Regions from separate parts of the Mesorhizobium sp. USDA 3734 genome, predicted to be linked through region 3. Evidence: riboswitches for the same ligand, from Rfam matches in the RefSeq annotation. Region 3 holds a riboswitch; each other region holds the start of a gene.
What was found. A riboswitch is a leader RNA that binds a small molecule or an ion and turns the genes downstream of it on or off. The one in region 3 is predicted to bind cobalamin.
Positions count from the first base shown of each region.

Region 1: linked by a shared signal. The riboswitch ahead of ACZ89F_RS11175 (DUF1636 family protein) and the one ahead of ACZ89F_RS17590 (DUF1636 family protein) in region 3 are both predicted to bind cobalamin.
Region 2: linked by a shared signal. The riboswitch ahead of ACZ89F_RS30000 (aromatic ring-hydroxylating oxygenase subunit alpha) and the one ahead of ACZ89F_RS17590 (DUF1636 family protein) in region 3 are both predicted to bind cobalamin.
Region 4: linked by a shared signal. The riboswitch ahead of ACZ89F_RS11345 (CbtB domain-containing protein) and the one ahead of ACZ89F_RS17590 (DUF1636 family protein) in region 3 are both predicted to bind cobalamin.

Region 1 is NZ_JBWCCW010000001.1:2,342,135-2,346,307, reverse strand. Features, by position in the region: gene ACZ89F_RS11185 (NADH-quinone oxidoreductase subunit A) at 1-266, opposite strand, end outside; gene ACZ89F_RS11180 (winged helix-turn-helix domain-containing protein) at 598-1,797, shown strand; cobalamin riboswitch at 1,827-2,029, shown strand; gene ACZ89F_RS11175 (DUF1636 family protein) at 2,069-2,497, shown strand; gene cobW (cobalamin biosynthesis protein CobW) at 2,500-3,537, shown strand; gene ACZ89F_RS11165 (cobaltochelatase subunit CobN) at 3,556-4,173, shown strand, end outside.
Region 2 is NZ_JBWCCW010000001.1:6,288,469-6,292,641, reverse strand. Features, by position in the region: gene ACZ89F_RS30005 (FAD-binding oxidoreductase) at 45-1,145, opposite strand; gene ACZ89F_RS30000 (aromatic ring-hydroxylating oxygenase subunit alpha) at 1,177-2,424, opposite strand; cobalamin riboswitch at 2,538-2,739, opposite strand; gene ACZ89F_RS29995 (DUF680 domain-containing protein) at 3,243-3,443, shown strand; gene ACZ89F_RS29990 (DUF680 domain-containing protein) at 3,515-3,727, shown strand; gene ACZ89F_RS29985 (DUF680 domain-containing protein) at 3,798-3,998, shown strand; gene ACZ89F_RS29980 (DUF680 domain-containing protein) at 4,070-4,173, shown strand, end outside.
Region 3 is NZ_JBWCCW010000001.1:3,586,684-3,590,856, reverse strand. Features, by position in the region: gene ACZ89F_RS17595 (HYR domain-containing protein) at 1-1,367, shown strand, start outside; cobalamin riboswitch at 1,596-1,802, shown strand; gene ACZ89F_RS17590 (DUF1636 family protein) at 1,810-2,289, shown strand; gene ACZ89F_RS17585 (ABC transporter ATP-binding protein) at 2,286-3,077, shown strand; gene ACZ89F_RS17580 (ABC transporter substrate-binding protein) at 3,120-4,067, shown strand; gene ACZ89F_RS17575 (FecCD family ABC transporter permease) at 4,097-4,173, shown strand, end outside.
Region 4 is NZ_JBWCCW010000001.1:2,379,298-2,383,470, reverse strand. Features, by position in the region: gene cobO (cob(I)yrinic acid a,c-diamide adenosyltransferase) at 1-265, opposite strand, end outside; gene cobU (bifunctional adenosylcobinamide kinase/adenosylcobinamide-phosphate guanylyltransferase) at 267-782, opposite strand; gene ACZ89F_RS11350 (CbtA family protein) at 775-1,581, opposite strand; gene ACZ89F_RS11345 (CbtB domain-containing protein) at 1,597-1,776, opposite strand; cobalamin riboswitch at 1,813-2,009, opposite strand; gene ACZ89F_RS11340 (aromatic ring-hydroxylating oxygenase subunit alpha) at 2,149-3,324, shown strand; gene ACZ89F_RS11335 (MFS transporter) at 3,464-4,173, opposite strand, start outside.

The DNA.
Region 1 (4,173 bases), 1.2 Mb from region 3:
TTCGAGAACGACACCGCCCACGGAAACAGGAAGGCCACTTCCAGGTCGAAGATGATGAACAGGATCGACACCAGGTAGAATCGGATGTCGAATTTCATGCGGGCATCATCGAACGAGTTGAAACCGCACTCGTAGGCGGAAAGCTTTTCGGGATCGGGATTGCGGTAGGCCACCAGGAAGGGTGCGGCCAGCAGCGCCAGGCCGACAACCAGCGCCACGCCTATGAACAGGACGATGGGCAGGTATGAGCTCAAGAGTGCGTTCATGCTCGGCTTTCCGTTGGCGCCAATCCACTTTGATTACAGCACCGGACCCTAATGCGGAAGCGTGACAGTTTAACCGCTGAACCGTTTTAAGGGCCTATGCTGCAACGCGGCGAGGGTTAGCGCAGCACTTCCAGCGAAGCAAGTCAAACCTTGTTCAAAACACTGACCTGGACGGCATATCCGGGGAAACTGGTCCGATCCGCTCTTGTTTGATTTCCTTCGCTTTTTACTCCACTTTTCTCTCCTGACATGGTTGCCGCCAAAACCCTGCTAGCATGGCCCGGAATCATCCATCCGACCCTCGGTCAAAACACTTCAAAGTGATGCCTGCATGAAGGAAAAGATCTCGCTCCCCATGGCCCGGCGCATTGCGCTTGCCGCCCAGGGGTTCCTCGATCCCCGCCCGACCGGCACGCCGGACCGCCGGCATTTTGCCCGCACGCTCTCCCGCACCGGCCTGTTGCAGATCGATTCCGTCAGTGCGGTGGTGCGCGCTCATTATATGCCGCTCTATTCACGCCTAGGCCCCTACCCGCTCGCCTTGCTCGACAACGCGGCCATGACGCGCAAGCGCACGGTGTTCGAATATTGGGCGCACGAGGCCTCCTTCCTGCCGGTCGAGACCTACCCGCTGATGCGCTGGCGCATGCAGCGCGCCGAGCGCGGTGACGAGATGTATCTGGGGCTGGCCAAATGGGGCCGCGAACACGCCGCCTATATCGAAGAGATCTACCGCCAGGTCGCCGAGCGCGGCCCGATCGCCGCTTCCGCGCTGGAAGGCCAGAAAGGTTCGGGCGGCTGGTGGGGCTGGAGCCATGCCAAGCATGCCTTCGAATGGCTGTTCTGGGCCGGGCGCATCACCACGGCGCACCGGCGCGGCTTCGAACGCTTCTATGACCTGCCTGAACGCGTGTTGCCGCAGGCGATCCTCGATCTGCCGGTGCCTGCGGCCGAGGACGCGCACCGCGAATTGCTGCGCATTTCCGCCCGCGCCCACGGCGTGGCGACATCAGGCGATTTGCGCGACTATTTCCGCCTGTCGCCGGCCGATATGAAAGGCCGACTGGAGGAACTGGTCGAAACAGGCGAACTGCTGCCGGTGCGCGTCGAAGGCTGGGACAAGCCGGCTTATCTTCATAAAGACGCCCGTCTGCCACGCAAGGTCGAGGCCCGCGCCCTGCTGGCGCCGTTCGATCCGGTCGTCTTCGAACGCTCGCGCACCGAGCGCCTGTTCGATTTCCACTACCGCATCGAGATCTATACCCCTGCCGACAAGCGGCAATATGGCTACTACGTCCTGCCCTTCCTGCTCGGCGACAGGATCGTCGCGCGCGTCGACCTCAAGGCAGACCGCCCGGCAAGCGTGCTGCGGGTCCATGCGGCCTATGCCGAGTCTGGCGCGCCGCCTGAAACCGCCGCTCAGCTGTTCGAGGAATTGAAGCAGATGCAGGGCTGGCTCGGCCTCGAACGCATCGAAGCGACGCCCGCCGGTGATTTGGGTCCGGCGCTGGCCGACCTGACCGTGTCGTAAGCTCGCGTTGACACCGCTGCCCGCAAAAGCCTAAATCCGTTCCAGACGGTCTCTTCTCTTCAACGAGAGGAGCCAAGAGGGAATGCGGTGCGGGACAAAATCCCAAATCCGCGGCTGTCCCCGCAACTGTAAGCGAAGAGCCAAGGCCGAAAGCCACTGGGAGTTCCCGGGAAGGCGGCTACCAAGGCGATGACCCGCGAGCCAGGAGACCTGCCGTCTGCGACTGTAGAATCCGATCGCCCGGCGGGTTTCCGGGCAAGGAGCCCGATTTTTGGACCACGACAGCAGTTTTTCGGCTGGCACAGCGGATATATCGTCCGGCCATGATGATGCCTTGGCCGGCGTCACCGTCATCGTCTGCGCCTCCTGCCGCGACGAGACAGGCTCCGACGCCCATCCCCGCGCCGGCGAATTGCTGGCGGACGACACGCGCCGCGCTGCATCTGGCGAAGACATCCGCATCCGCAGCGTCGAATGCCTTGGCAATTGCAAGCGGCGCCTGAGTGCCGCCATCCTGCGCGACGGTTGCTGGAGCTATGTCTTCGGCGACCTGACCGCGACCAGCGGCGCCGACCTCGTCACCGGCGCCAAACTCTTCGCCACCTCGACCGATGGCCTGATTCCGTGGCGCGGCCGACCCGATAGCCTGAAGCGTGGCCTCGTTGCCCGCATCCCTCCCCTCGACATGCTGAAGGACTGACCATGACCGCCTCCGTATCCCGTGTTCCCTGCACCGTCGTCACCGGCTTCCTCGGCGCCGGCAAGACGACGCTGGTCCGCCATCTGCTGGAAAACGCCGGTGGCAAGCGTATTGCCATCATCGTCAACGAATTCGGCGACATCGGCATCGATGGCGAGATCCTGAAGGGCTGCGGCATCGACACCTGCCCGGAGGAAAACATCGTCGAACTGGCCAATGGCTGCATCTGCTGCACCGTCGCCGACGACTTCGTCCCGGCGCTTGACCAGATACTCGCGCTGACGCCGAGGGTCGACCACATTCTGATCGAGACCTCGGGCCTGGCTCTGCCCAAGCCGCTGGTCCAGGCTTTCCAGTGGCCGAGCGTGAAAAGCCGGGTGACCGTCGACGGCGTCATCGCTGTGGTCGACGGCCCGGCATTGGCCGAGGGCCGCGTCGCCAACGACATGGACGCCTTGCAGGCGCAGCGCGCTGAGGACGAGACGCTTGATCACGACGACCCGGTGGAAGAAGTGTTCGAGGACCAGATTGCCTGCGCTGACCTGATCATCCTGTCGAAGAGCGACCTGATGGACGCCGCTGGCACCGCTCGCGCCAACGCCATCATCAACGAACACTCCGCCCGCGCGGTTAAGATCGTGCCGACGTCGCATGGCAAGGTCGATCCCTCCGTGTTGCTCGGGCTCGGTCTGGCCGTCGAGGACGACATCGAGAACCGCAAGTCCCATCATGACGGCGCCTTCGACCATGAGCATGACGACTTCGACACCTTCATCGTCGACATTGCCTCGATCGCCAATCCCGATGATCTGGCAAAACGCGTCGCCACCGTCGCCGAAGAAGAAAATGTGCTGCGCGTGAAAGGCTTCGTCGAGGTCGGCGGCAAGCCGATGCGGCTCTTGCTGCAGGCGGTCGGGCCGCGCGTCAACCATTACTATGACCGCGCCTGGACGGCGCAGGACGACCGCCGCTCGCGCCTCGTCGTCATCGGCCTGAAGGGGCTGAACCGCCCGGCGATCGAGCGTATACTCGCCGGCTGATTTCGGACACGGGTCGCGATGCACATCCTCACCACGACATCCGCCTCGCTCGACGACCTCGCCGAGCCGGTCGATCTGCGGCAGACGCCGGCGGATATCGTGGCCCTGTCCTTCACCGACAGCGACCTCGCCGGACTGGCGGCGGCGTGGAAGGCCGATGCCGCCCGCCTGCCCTCGATGCGGCTGGCCGCCCTGCGCGACCTGCGCCACCCCATGTCCGTCGACCTCTGGATCGACAGTGTCGCCCGCCACGCCAAAATCATCCTCGTGCGCATCCTCGGCGGCTACGACTGGTGGCGCTACGGCTGCGACCAGCTCGCCTCGACCGCCCGAGAGCGCGGCATAAAACTGGCGCTGCTGCCCGGCGAGAGCCATGACGAGGATCTGCGCCTGATCGAAGCCTCGACATTGCCGCGCGAGGAGTTGGACGGCCTGCTCGACTATTTCCGCGAGGGCGGCCCGGCGAATATGAATGCGCTGGTGCGGAGGTTGGCGCGGCTGACGGGACAGGATGCGGCCGTCGAAGAGCCGGTCGCTGTGCCGAAAGCCGGTTACTACGACCCCGGCCGCGGCGTCGTCCCCCTCCCCCTCGAGGGGAGGGTCCGGCCGCAGGCCGGGGGTGGGGTCCCCTCCGAA
Region 2 (4,173 bases), 2.7 Mb from region 3:
ATTCTTTCTTGGCAAGCCAGCGTGCACCGGCGGCTCCAAGCGGATCACGCCTCGATTTCGAGGGCCGAAAGCGGTTTTGAGCAACAGGCGAGGATAAAACCGTCGTCGATTTCGTGATCGAGGATGCCGCCATTGTGGCTCATCTCGACGTCGCCCGCGACCTTCCTAACCTTGCAGGTGCCGCACAGGCCGAACTCGCATGCGGCGGGAATCCGCACGCCCGAGGCCCGTGCCGTCTGCAGCACGGTCTGGCCGGCGACGCATTCGGCGTCGACATCCGAAAGCGCGAAACGGATCGGCGTCGCGGCTTCGACGACAATGGCGGCACCGTTTTCAGTCGGCGCGGTGAACGGCGCCGGGATTTCTTCCACGACAGGCGCCGCAAAGCTCTCCTGATGGTATTTCGTCATGTCGAAGCCGGCGGAGTCCAGCATGCCGCGCACGGCGCGCATGAAGGGATCGGGGCCGCAGCAGAAGATTTCGCGCTCACGGAAATCGGGCGCCAGCAGCGGCAGCCGGATCGCATCGATGCGACCCATATGGCCGAACCAGCCCTCGCGGCTCGACCGTTCCTCGATCATGAAGCCGAGCGACAGGCCGGGCATGCGGCTGCCGAGCAGTTCGAGTTCCTTGCGGAAAATGATCTCCTCCGGGCGGCGCGCGCAGTTGACGAAACCGACATCGGTCCATGGCGCACAGTCATTCAGCCAGCGCAGCATCGACATCATCGGCGTCACGCCGGAGCCTGCCGAAATGAACAGATACTTGGCCGCCGGGTGGCTGTGCAGCGAAAAATCGCCGGTCGGCCCGTAGGCCTTGACGTGCGAGCCCGGCGTGAGATGGTCGAACATCCAGCGCGTGCCTGCACTGCCCGCTTGCGCCTTCACCGTCACCGCGATCGAGAACGGCCGCGACGGCGAGGACGACAGCGTATAGGTGCGCATCAGCGGCCCGTCTGATGTCGGCAGTTCAAGCGTCACGAACTGGCCCGGCTTGTAGCGAAACCAGGTCTGGTTGTCGGAGCGGAAGGTGAAGGTCTTGACGTCAGGCGCTTCGTCGCTGACGCCGATCACTTCCAGCACCTGCAGCCTGTCGTTCCACGGCGTCATCTGGTCGAGATGGCGATAGAGGCCAAGATCCGTCATCGCATTCATCCTCTTGTCCCTTTGTTTTATGCTAGGCGACGCTGCGCAACGTCGGCCGGCCGCCCTCGGCAAGGCGCGGCCCGATGAACGACGCGTACCATTCGACGAACTGGATCACGCCACCCTCATGCAGCTCCGAATAGGGGCCGGGCTCATAAGCGGGCGACAGGATGCCGAAGGCGTTTTCCTCGACGATGCGGCGGTCCTGGTCGTTGGTCTCGGTCCAGACATGGGTGAGGTCTTCGATGGTGTAATCGACACCCTCGACCGCATCCTTGTGCACCAGCCACTTGGTCGTCACCGCCGTTTCCGTGGCGCTGATCGGCAGCACCCTGAACGTCACCGCGTGATCGATGAGGATGTGGTTCCATGTCGTCGGATAATGATAGTGCATCAAGGTGCCGATCCCTTCGGTGGAGACAGTGTCGGAGAGGTTCTTCTTCACCGCCAGCTTGCCGGTCATGGTGTAGCTGACGGCGTCGCGCAGCAGCGGCGCGCGGGTGGCGCGATACTGTCCGGCCGGATCGATGCGGAATTTGCTCGGCAGGCCTGATGCCTCGCATTTGGCCCAGTGCGCGACCATCTCGGGGTCGCTGTCGGCGCCGTTGACGCCGGTCACCGTCGGCGCCTCGGGGAAGGTCTTGCACAGCTCAGGGTGGTTGGCGACGCAGTGGTAGCACTCGCGGTTGTTCTCCCAGACCAGCTTCCAATTGCCTTTCTCGATAATCGTGCTCTCGAAGGCGATCTTTGCCTCGCGCAAACGGTGCGGCAAAAGATAGGGTTCGATCATCGCCCGCATCGGCGCGAAGTCAGCCGGCTCCTTGGCCAGGCAGATGAAGATGTAGCCGCCGACGCTCTCGCAGGCGACCGGCTTCAGGCTGAACTGGCTTTTGTCGAAACCGTCGGCCATCTGACGGGCAAACAGCAGGCGGCCGTCGAGTTCATAGGTCCACTGATGATAGGGACAGACGAGCTTTGCCGCCGTACCCTTCTCCGTGTTGCAGACGCGGCTGCCGCGATGTCGGCAGGAATTGTGGAAGGCGTTGATCTTGCCTTGCTGGTCACGGACAAGAACGACCGGATAGTCGCCGATCTGCACGGTGATGTAGCTGCCCGGCTTCGGCAGTTCGCAATCATGGCCGATGAACAGCCAGTCGCGATACCAGATCAGCTCCATGTCGAGCTTGAAATAGTCCGGATCGGTGTAGAAGGGCTGCTCTAGCGAAAAGCCTTGCCGGCGGCCGTTCAAGAGCCTCAGCATGTCGTTGCGAATATCCATGTCCTGTCCTCGCTTTAAGGACTGAACTGGTGGTGACGGAGGAAGGATTGGACGCAGGTCGGCAATGGGCCGGACACGCGCGATCCACCTCTTGACCGCCCACCGCGATCAGTCGAGTCTAGAAATCTCGGGCTGGTTTCCGGGCTCTGGAGTTGTCCTTGCGGACCATCGCGACACCTTCCCAGGCAGTTGCCCAGTGGTCTCCCGTTGCGACTTGAACTCCACCACCGTTGCGGGGGCAGCGCCGGATTCTGACCGGCTTCCCAATTCTCCGCCTCGTCGTCACGAAGCGGCACCTGAGATGGCATGATCTAACCACGATCGCGGGCGCGTCATCGGCATGAAAACGACATCGTATCCATGCGGCGCGACACGCATGCGAAACGTTCCGGTTGGCGATTGCGAAGCTGAAACCCTATCTCCGCGGCAGTCATTCCCTTCTGCAACTTCCCCGAAGCCGCCCCCTGATCGGGGTCAGAAAAGGTTAACAGTTTCGAAAAGTGACTATTAGCTCGCTCTAAAATCGAACCGAACGGTTCGTTTCTGTTGACAGTGCGTGCAGGACGGTGTGAACGCCGGCTCGAAAACCGCCTAAGCGGTGAATATTCGTGATGTAATAACTGTCTGATAAATAAAGAAAAAATTATCCCGTGGGGAGCCTGGGGCGCAATTTCAAGCGCCGGATTCATGGTCCACATGGAACAACTTCGTGATTGGAAAAGGCAGACCGGCCCTACCACATCGGGGCTGTCCGAACGACGCGATTTCCTCCCAAGACACGCCGCTAGACGGACGGGAAAAATACTGGAGTACATAAAATGAAAAAGATCATTCTCACTGCCGCCGCCCTTCTGGCCATTTCCGGCAGCGCCTTCGCTAATGGTAGCGACCACTATGGTTCGAACGCCCCGGCAGCCACTGCTGTCGACAGCTCGTACACCGCTTCGATCAAGAAGTCGGAACCGGCTGCTCAGACGCCTGCTCAGGGTAGCGACCGTAACCTCTTCGGCAACCACTAACAGCCGAATCACCAGTTGACGGCGGGTTCGCCCGCCGCCCTGGCGAAATCCAAAAATTCAGGAGACTTAAGATGAAGAAGATTATTCTTGCTACCGCCGCCGTTCTGGCCATCTCGGGTAGCGCTTTCGCCGGCAGCGACAACTTTGGTTCCAATGGCGCCAACCAGCCTGCCGTCACCTCGGTTGACAGCTCGTATACGGCTTCGGTCCAGCAGAAGTCGGCTCCGGCTGAGAAGCAGCCCGTCGTTCAGGGCAGCGACCGCAACCTCTTCGGCAACAACTAACAGCGGATTCGCAGTTGACGGTGGGTCTGCCCGCCGTCCTGGCGAAATCCAGAAAATTCAGGAGACTAAAATGAACAAGATCCTTATTGCTGCCGCCGCCGTTCTGGCCATCTCGGGCAGCGCTTTCGCCGGCAGTGACAACTTTGGCTCCAATGGCGCCAACCAGCCCGCAGCCGCGGTGGACCAGTCGTACACGGCCTCCACCAAGACGTCGGAACCGGTTGCCCAGACGCCCGCTCAGGGCAGCGACCGCAACCTCTTCGGCCACTAACAGCCAACTCCACGCGGACGGCGGGTCTGTCCCGCCGCCCTGGAGAGGCTTGAAAAATTCAGGAGACTAAAATGAACAAGATCCTCATTGCTGCCGCCACCGTTCTGGCCATCACCGGCAGTGCCTTCGCCGGCAGCGACAACTTTGGCTCCAACAACGCCAACCAGCCTGCCGT
Region 3 (4,173 bases):
ACAACTTCAGCTTCACGGTGCCGAACGGTACCGGCATAGCCTCGGCCCAGTGCTCCGACTCGGGCTCCACCATCAATGCCGGCAGCCACACCGGCACGCTGACGGTGGTTTCGGGCGGCGCGGTAAGCTGCACCATCTCGACCAGCGATTCCGCCGACAAGGCGGTGGCGCTGATCGGCTCGTTCCTCGAGGGCCGGGCCGATGTGATCATCAACAACCAGCCCGACATCGACCGCCGCATCGAGCGGCTGACCGGCGCCTATACCGGCAATGGCGGCATGACGGCCTTTGGCATGCCGATCGGCGGCAGCCAGTTGCCTGTCGGCCTGCAGATATCGGCCGATCGCACGACCTTCGCCTACAGCATGCAGCGAGCACAGGCCGCTGGCAGCGACGATGGCAGTCAGCAAGCTGACGCCAGTGATCGGCGAACTGGTGCCCGACAGATGATGGCCGCGCCGGGTGCGCAGCTGCCGCTCAGCGCATATGCGGCCTCGGGTCAGTTGCCGCCAGCCGGCGTGACCTTCCAGCACGCTTTCGGACCGACCGACGCCGCCGGCGCCACACCCGCTGCCGACCCGCAGGCGAGCGATCCGCTGGCCAGGCGCTTCGACGTCTGGACGGAAGGCACGATCGGCCGTTTCAACTCGGCCGGCGGTGACGGCAGCTTCGGCATCGCCCATAGCGGCGCCGACTATCTGCTGACCCCGAGCGTGCTGGTCGGCCTTGGCCTGCAGGTCGACTGGGTGGACCAGGATGGAAAAGACGGTGCCGCAGTCTCGGGCATCGGCTATCTCGTCGGTCCCTATGCGACGGTGCGGCTCTCCGACCATTTCTACCTCGACACGCGCGTCGGCTGGGGCCAATCGTTCAACCAGATCTCGCCGCTCGGCACCTTCGAGGACCGTTTCGACGGGAAACGCTGGCTGGCCACCGCGGCCTTGATCGGCAGCTTCGACATCGAGCGTTGGAGGATCAAGCCGGAGGCACGGGTGACGATGTTCGAGGAAAAGACAGACGCCTATGTCGATGGCCTCGGCATCGACGTGCCCTCGGTCGACGTGCGCACCGGCCAGTTCGCCTTCGGTCCCAACATCTCGACCACGCTGCAGCTGGAAGGCGGCCTGTTGCTGACGCCTTTCGTCGACCTGCAGGGCATCTGGACCTTCATGCAGGATAGCACCGCGACGGCCGCCACGGCGGCACCCGGACTGGCCGAGACTGGCCTGCGCGGGCGCGCCGAGACCGGATTTGAGCTGGCGGCCGGCAACGGCATGTCGGTCAACGCCTCGGCCTTCTATGACGGCCTCGGCAGTAGCAGCTACAGCGCCTGGGGTGGAAAGCTGGGCCTCAGCCACAAGTTCTGAGGCCGGACCACGCGCGCAAGATCGAACGCCGACAGCAATGTCGCCTGATCGACAAACCCTTGTCGCTGATAGATCGGCCTCGGCAGGGCTTTCGCTTGACAGCGTCAGGCGGCGTCTTCTAAAGCGTTATGTTATTACATAATGAGAGCGCGCTATGTCTGTTTCCCTGACACATGAGGGGCCCATCACTCCGTCCGAGAAATCCGTTGCGAAGCGATTGGGGGAAATCTACGCTGAGGCGGTGATGGTCCCCGAGTCGAAAGGCGAGGGGTGAAAAGGGAACACGGTGAGATCCCCAGGGATCGAGGCCGTGGCTGCCCCCGCAACTGTAAGCGGCGAGCAAAATCCGTGAATGCCACTGGCCGGCAAGGCTGGGAAGGCTGGATGGCGCAACGACCCGCGAGCCAGGAGACCTGCCATCACTGAGTTGACCGGACGGGGTGTGCCGGGAGGAAACGCGAATCTCGGTCTTGTCGGCCGGCTCGCCAGCTTCCTTCCGTCGCCAGTTTTGGAAAGTGACGGAAAGTTGGACAGCTCCATCCATCGCATCATCGTGTGCACGCTTTGCCGTGACCTTGTGACCGGGGTCAGGTCCGGGGAAGACCTTTGTGCTGACTTGCGCTCCCGGCTTGCGGCCCGGCACGAGCCGGCGGTGGCGCAGGGCTTCGCGGTCGAAGGCGTGGCCTGCATGGCAGGCTGCGCGCGGCCGCTGACGGTCGCCTTCCAGGCGCAAGGCAAGGCCGCCTATCTCTTCGGCTCCATCGACGCACGAGCCGATGTCGGCGACCTCGTGCGATTCGCCAAACTCTACGCGTCGCTCGCCGATGGCTGGTGCAGTTCCGGTCAGCGTCCGGCGGGACTGGCCGGCAAGACACTGGCCCGCATCCCCCGTTCGGGCAATCTGGCGGGCAGCAGCCGATGACCGTAGCGCTTCTCGAAGCACGTGACCTCTGCGTCGTGGCGAATGGGCGGGACCTGGTTCAGGCGGTCAGCCTGTCGGTGGCCGCTGGCGACCGCCTCGCCATCATTGGTCCCAACGGCGCCGGCAAGACGACGCTGCTGCGCATGCTGTCGGGCATGCTACGGCCAAGCTCCGGCGAGGTGAAGCTCTCCGGACGCCGGCTGGACAGGATTTCCGCTGCCGAACGGGCACTGAATATCGCCGTGGTCGGGCAGACCGATCAGCCCGATCCACGGCTGGCGGTGATCGACTATGTCGAGCTTGGCCGCGTCCCGCACGCCGGACTGCGGCGCAGGAGCGAGGAGCGCGACATTGTCGTCGATGCGCTGCGCCGGACCGGTCTGCTGCCGCTGCTCGGCCGCACCATTGGCTCGCTGTCGGGTGGCGAGCGCCAGCGCGCCCAACTGGCGCGCGCCATCGCCCAGCAGCCAAAGATCCTGTTCCTCGACGAGCCGACCAATCATCTCGACCCGCGCGCCCGCGGCGAACTGCTCGAACTCGTAGCCGGCTTCAGCATGACCGTGATCGCGGTGCTGCACGATCTGGCACTGGTCGCGCCGTTCGCCACCAGGGTGGCGGTGATGAACCATGCCCGTCTGCAAGCGCTCGCCGCGCCGCGCGAAGCGCTGACCCAACAACTGATCCGCGAGATTTTCGGCATCGATGTTCTGCGTCTGCGCCATCCGACCGAGGACCGCGAACTGACGGTGTTCGAGGTTCCGAACCGCGCCGGTAACAATTCTGATTGAAGCCAATCCCCATTCGACCCATTCAACAAAGGAGCAACACCCGTGAAACGCCTCGCTTTTTCGCTCGTCTTCTCGCTGCTGGCCTCGACAGCCCTGGCCTTCCCGGTCACCGTCGACAGCTGCGGCAAGCCGCTGACCTTCGACGCGCCGCCGAAGCGTGCCGTCATCCACGATCTCAACATGGCCGAGATGGCCTTCGCGCTGAAACTGCAGCCGTCGATCGTCGGCCTGACCGGCATCACCGGGTGGTACAAGGTCGGTCCCGAATTCAAGGCCGAGCAGGGTTCGATCCCGGAACTGGCGCCCAAATATCCGACGCTCGAAAACCTCGTCGCCGTCGAGCCCGATTTCTTTTTCGCCGGCTGGTATTACGGCATGAAGCCGGGCGGCGAGGTGACACCCGATACGCTTGCCCCGCATGGCATCAAGACGCTGGTGCTGACGGAAAGCTGCGTCCATCTCGACAAGGGCCGCCCCGCCGCCTCGATGGACCTGCTCTACGGCGACGTCGAAAAGCTGGGCAAGATCTTCGGCAAGGAGGCCGAGGCTGAAAAGCTCGTTTCGGGCTGGAAGACGCAGCTCGCCGACATTACCGCCAAGGTCGGCGACCGCAAGGGTACGCGGGTATTCCTCTATGATTCCGGCGAAGACAAGCCGTTTACCGCAGGCAAGTTCGCCATCCCCAGCGCTATGATATCAGCGGCCGGCGGCGACAACATCATGGCCGACATGGAAACCAGCTGGGGCAACACGGACTGGGAAACCGTGGCGTCGCGCAATCCGCAATTCCTCATCCTGCTCGATTACCAGGACGGTGGCGGCTACAAGAAGCTGCTCGATTTCCTGAAGGCGCATCCGGCGATGAAAGAAACCGACGCGGTCAAGAACGAGCGCTTCGTCGCGCTGCGCTATGCCGAGCTGACGCCTGGACCCGCCAATATCGAGGCGATCGGCAAGATTGCCAGGGCGATGCATCCGGAAGCGTTTTGAGCTTGCGCCATCCGGCATTCGCACTGGCCATGCTGGTGGGCGCGGCGGCTATCGCCGCTCTCGCTCTGCTGTCGATCGCCTATGGTTCGACGCTGATCCCGCTGAC
Region 4 (4,173 bases), 1.2 Mb from region 3:
GGTCGCCGAAGGCGGCGAAGGCGTCTTTCTCGCCTGTGTGCCATTTACCCTTGATGAACTGGACGACGCCGACGCGCTTGCCGTAGCCGAGCATCCGCAGCGCCAGGCCGAAGGCGGCTGTCGTCTTGCCTTTGCCCGGGCCGGTGTTGACGATCAGCAGCCCCTTCTCGACCGTCTTGCTCGCCACCTCGGCATCCTGCACGGCCTTGCGCTTGGCCATCTTGGCGCGATGGCGTTCTTCGTCCCGGTCTTCGATGTCGGTCATGTCATTTCACCTTGAGCGGCAATCCCGCCACCATCAGCAGCACCGTGTCGGCGATGGCAGCGACCTGCTGGTTGAGCCGGCCGGCGGCATCGCGGAAACGGCGCGCCAGTGCATTGTCCGGTACGATACCCTGGCCGACTTCATTGGACACCACGAACCACGGTCCGCGTGGTCGCGACAGCACGTCCGCCAATCGCCGGCATTCCAGGTCGAGATCATGTTCGGCCAGCATATGATTGGTCAGCCACAGCGTCAGGCAGTCGACAAGCACCGGCTGGTCGTCCGGCAAGGCCGCGAGCGCGCCGGCGAGATCGAGCGGTGCGTCGATGGTCGTCCAGCCTTCGCCGCGCCGCGACCGGTGCAGCGAAATGCGTTCGCGCATCTCGTCATCATAGGCTTGCGCCGTGGCGACATAAGTCCATGGCGGCGGCAAACCCGTCGCCAGGGTTTCGGCGTGCGCGCTCTTGCCGGAGCGCGCACCACCGATGAGGAAGGTCAGGGCCCTGCCTTCAGGCAAAGCTGTCGCGCAGGCTGGTCGCCGTGCCGGTGAAGCGGCCACGCACCATGCCGACGACCGCGCCGAGCACCAGCCAGAACACCAGATTGGTCAGCGTCACCGCCACCACGAACTGGTGATGCAGGCCTTCAGGGATCGGCGTCTCGAAACTGTCGGGCTGCGGCGCGCCGACAATATGCGGCGCGACGATCAACGCCACGGCCAGGATCGCCAGCGGCAGCGACTTGCGGAACGCGATCAGGCCAAGGCCGATGGCGGTCGCCACCACGGTTGCCGTCCACCAGATCTGGCGCTGGGTCAGGTCGGCCGCCGGCATGGCCGGCAGTTCCGGCGGCAGGCCGAGGCCCGGCGCCAGCGTGAACACGGCAAAGCCGGCCAAGCCCCAGAACACGCCCTGACGCCAACCACCGATGCCACCGGCGAATTCGGAAACCGCGACCAGGATCAGCGCGAAACCGATGCCGGTGACGACATTGGAAACGACGTTGAAGGCAAAACGCTCGAAGCCGTCGGCCGGCGCCCAGCCCTCGTCCTCAGCGGGAGCCGCCGCTTCCGCCGGTGCCGGCGTGGCGGCGCTCATGGTGTTTGTCGCCGGTGCGGCCGAGCTCATCGCGTTGCCGCTGGTGGCGTCGGCAGGCGCCGCGGCATGGTCATGGCTGTGGCCGCCTTCGGCCTGTTCGTAGACTTCCGCCTTGAGAATGAGCGGCACGGTGGCATAGGCCTGCATGCAGGCGAGAACGACGCCAGCCACGAGCCCGGCGATCGCCGCGATGAACACGACGTTGCGAAACAGATTCATGATGTCAGATCCTCGTCAGTGGCAGGGAAACGCCATCGAATGGCGATTGTCATGGCCTGCATTGTGGACCGCATCGATATGCGAGAAGCCGACAAAGCCGATGACGAAGATGCCGAGCAGCGCCGCGAGCGCGAGCTGCATGAAGCGCGACTGCGAGGAGACGGCGGCGCCGAGGGAGACGGAAGCGGTAGTCATGTCTTGTCCTTTCGCCCTCCACCCGAGGGCATCGAAGTCAGTTTCCTGTCGCCGGCAGGTCTCCTGGCTCGCGGATCAGCGCCCTTCCCCACCTTCCCGAAGAAAAAATCTTCAGTGGCATATGGAGAGGACTACCGCACACAGTTGCGGGGGCAGCCACGGCATTGGGCGAAACTCGCCCGCACCGCATTCCCTCTTGGCTCCAAAATGGAACCGACGACATCAGCGACTATAGGCAGAATCCTCGCCTCCGGCAAACCAAATTCCGCCGACAACCATTGCGAATGCGTCGTACCAGCCGAGGCCCGCCGGTGCCGCAATTGACAATTTTCCTGGCCGGGTGTCGGCTGGCATCCTTGGAGGAAGCCAGCCATGCAGCCCACTGCCAGCGAGCGCGATCCCTACAATGGCCTGACCCGGGCCGAACCGACGCTGCCGTCTTCGGCCTATTGGGATGCAGGCAGCTATCAAGAAGATCTCGACGCCATCTGGTATCGAAGCTGGCTGCTCGTCTGCCGCGAGGCCGACCTTGCGCAACCACTGGCTTTCCGCAGATTCCGCATCGGCACGCAAGACATCCTCGTGCTGCGTGACGAGACCGGCGAACTGCGCGCCTTTCACAACACCTGCCGCCATCGCGGCTCGCAGCTCTGCCAGGAAAGCGAAGGTCGGCTGAAGGCGCGGCTGATCACCTGTCCCTACCACGCCTGGTCCTACTCGTTGCGTGGCGACCTCGTGCGTGTGCCGTCGAAATCGCTGCCTGAAGGCTTCGACAAGGCCGACCATCCGCTTTATCGGGTAGCACTCTCGGTGTGGCGCGGCTTCGTTTTCGTCAACCTGCAGGAGGACGCCGCCGGCTCGGCGCAAACATCCTTCGATCCCGCCTCCGGCGATCTCGGCAATTGGCCGCTGGAGACGCTGGTGAGCGGCCACGTGCTGCGCAAGGTGATGAACTGCAACTGGAAGATTTTTTGGGAAAACTTCAACGAGTGCCTGCATTGCCCAGGCGTCCACAAGGACCTGTCGCGGCTGGTGCCGATCTATGGCCGCGGCCTGATGGGCCGTCACGACGATCCCGAATGGGTTCGCCATGCCGACAATGACGCGCCGGAGTTTTCCGGCGGCCTGCGCGCCGGCGCCGAAACCTGGTCGCGCGACGGCCAGGCGCATGGGCCGGTCTTCTCGAGCTTGACACCGGCCGAGCGCACTGCGGGCCAGACATACGCCACCAGCCTGCCGTCGATGTTCGTCGTCGGCCATGTCGACTATGTCAGGACGGTGCGGCTGGTGCCGCTCGGCCCCGAGCAGACCGAGCTTGTCGCGGAGTGGCTGTTCGCGCCCGAAGCGCTCGCCACGACCGACATCGACAACATCGTCGCCTTCGGCACGCAGGTGCTGGAGGAGGACGCTGATATCTGCGAGGTCAATCAGAGAGGCCTGCGCTCGATGCGCCACCAAGCCGGCGTGCTGATGCCCGAGGAATACGACCTGCACCGCTTCCACAACTGGGTGTGCGAGCGCCACGCAGTACGCAAGGCAACCACCTAGTCGGCCTTCAGAATTCGCTCCGACGAGGCATATGGAGTGGTTTTCGAGAACCGGAGCGCAGCGGACTTTTGGGTCCGTGAGCACCGGAAGCGGAGAAAATCGCGACAGATGTCCGCCGGAGTAGAATTATCAAGGTCGACTAAAGCGATTTCGGCAGATAACGCCAGGTCACAAAGCCACAGACTGCCGCCAGCAGGCCGAGCGTGACGAACACCGAGCCGAGCCCGAAGAAGGCCAGCACCACGGAATAGACCAGCGGCGGCGTCAGTTCGGAAAAATCGAGATAGGTGCGATAGACCGCCGCCATCTGCGATCTTTCATAGGAGCGCACCGAGCGCATGAAGGCGGTCGAGCCGAGTGCGTCGAGTGCAATGGTGAAGAAGGCGCCGCCAAGCAGGAAGGCGCCGGTGAGCAGCGGCACGGTTTCGCCGACGAGGCCCGCCGCCAGCAGCATGGCCGATATGGCGAAATAGGCGAATGTCATGGTCCTGCGGCCGCCAAAGCGCTTTCCTGCCTTGCCCCAGAAAATGGCCATGAACAAAAGCGCGTTGCCGGCCGAAACCAGCAGGCCACCGGCCAGCTTGCCCTCGCCGGTGATCACCATGAACAGCGGCCCATAGACGAAGAACGTCGTCCAGAAACAAGAGCGGCCGAAGGCGATCAGCCAGGCCAGCCGCAGCCTGGGCTGGGCGATGAAGCGGCCTATATTGGCGAGCGGGTTGGCCGGTCGCGTCTTGCCCGGACGGATCGACGGGTTGTCGCCGAGCCGATAGGTCCAGAACAGCGCCAGCAGGGCAAACGCGAACACCGCCACCGCGCCATGCGCGGCATAGATGCCGAAGCGCGTGT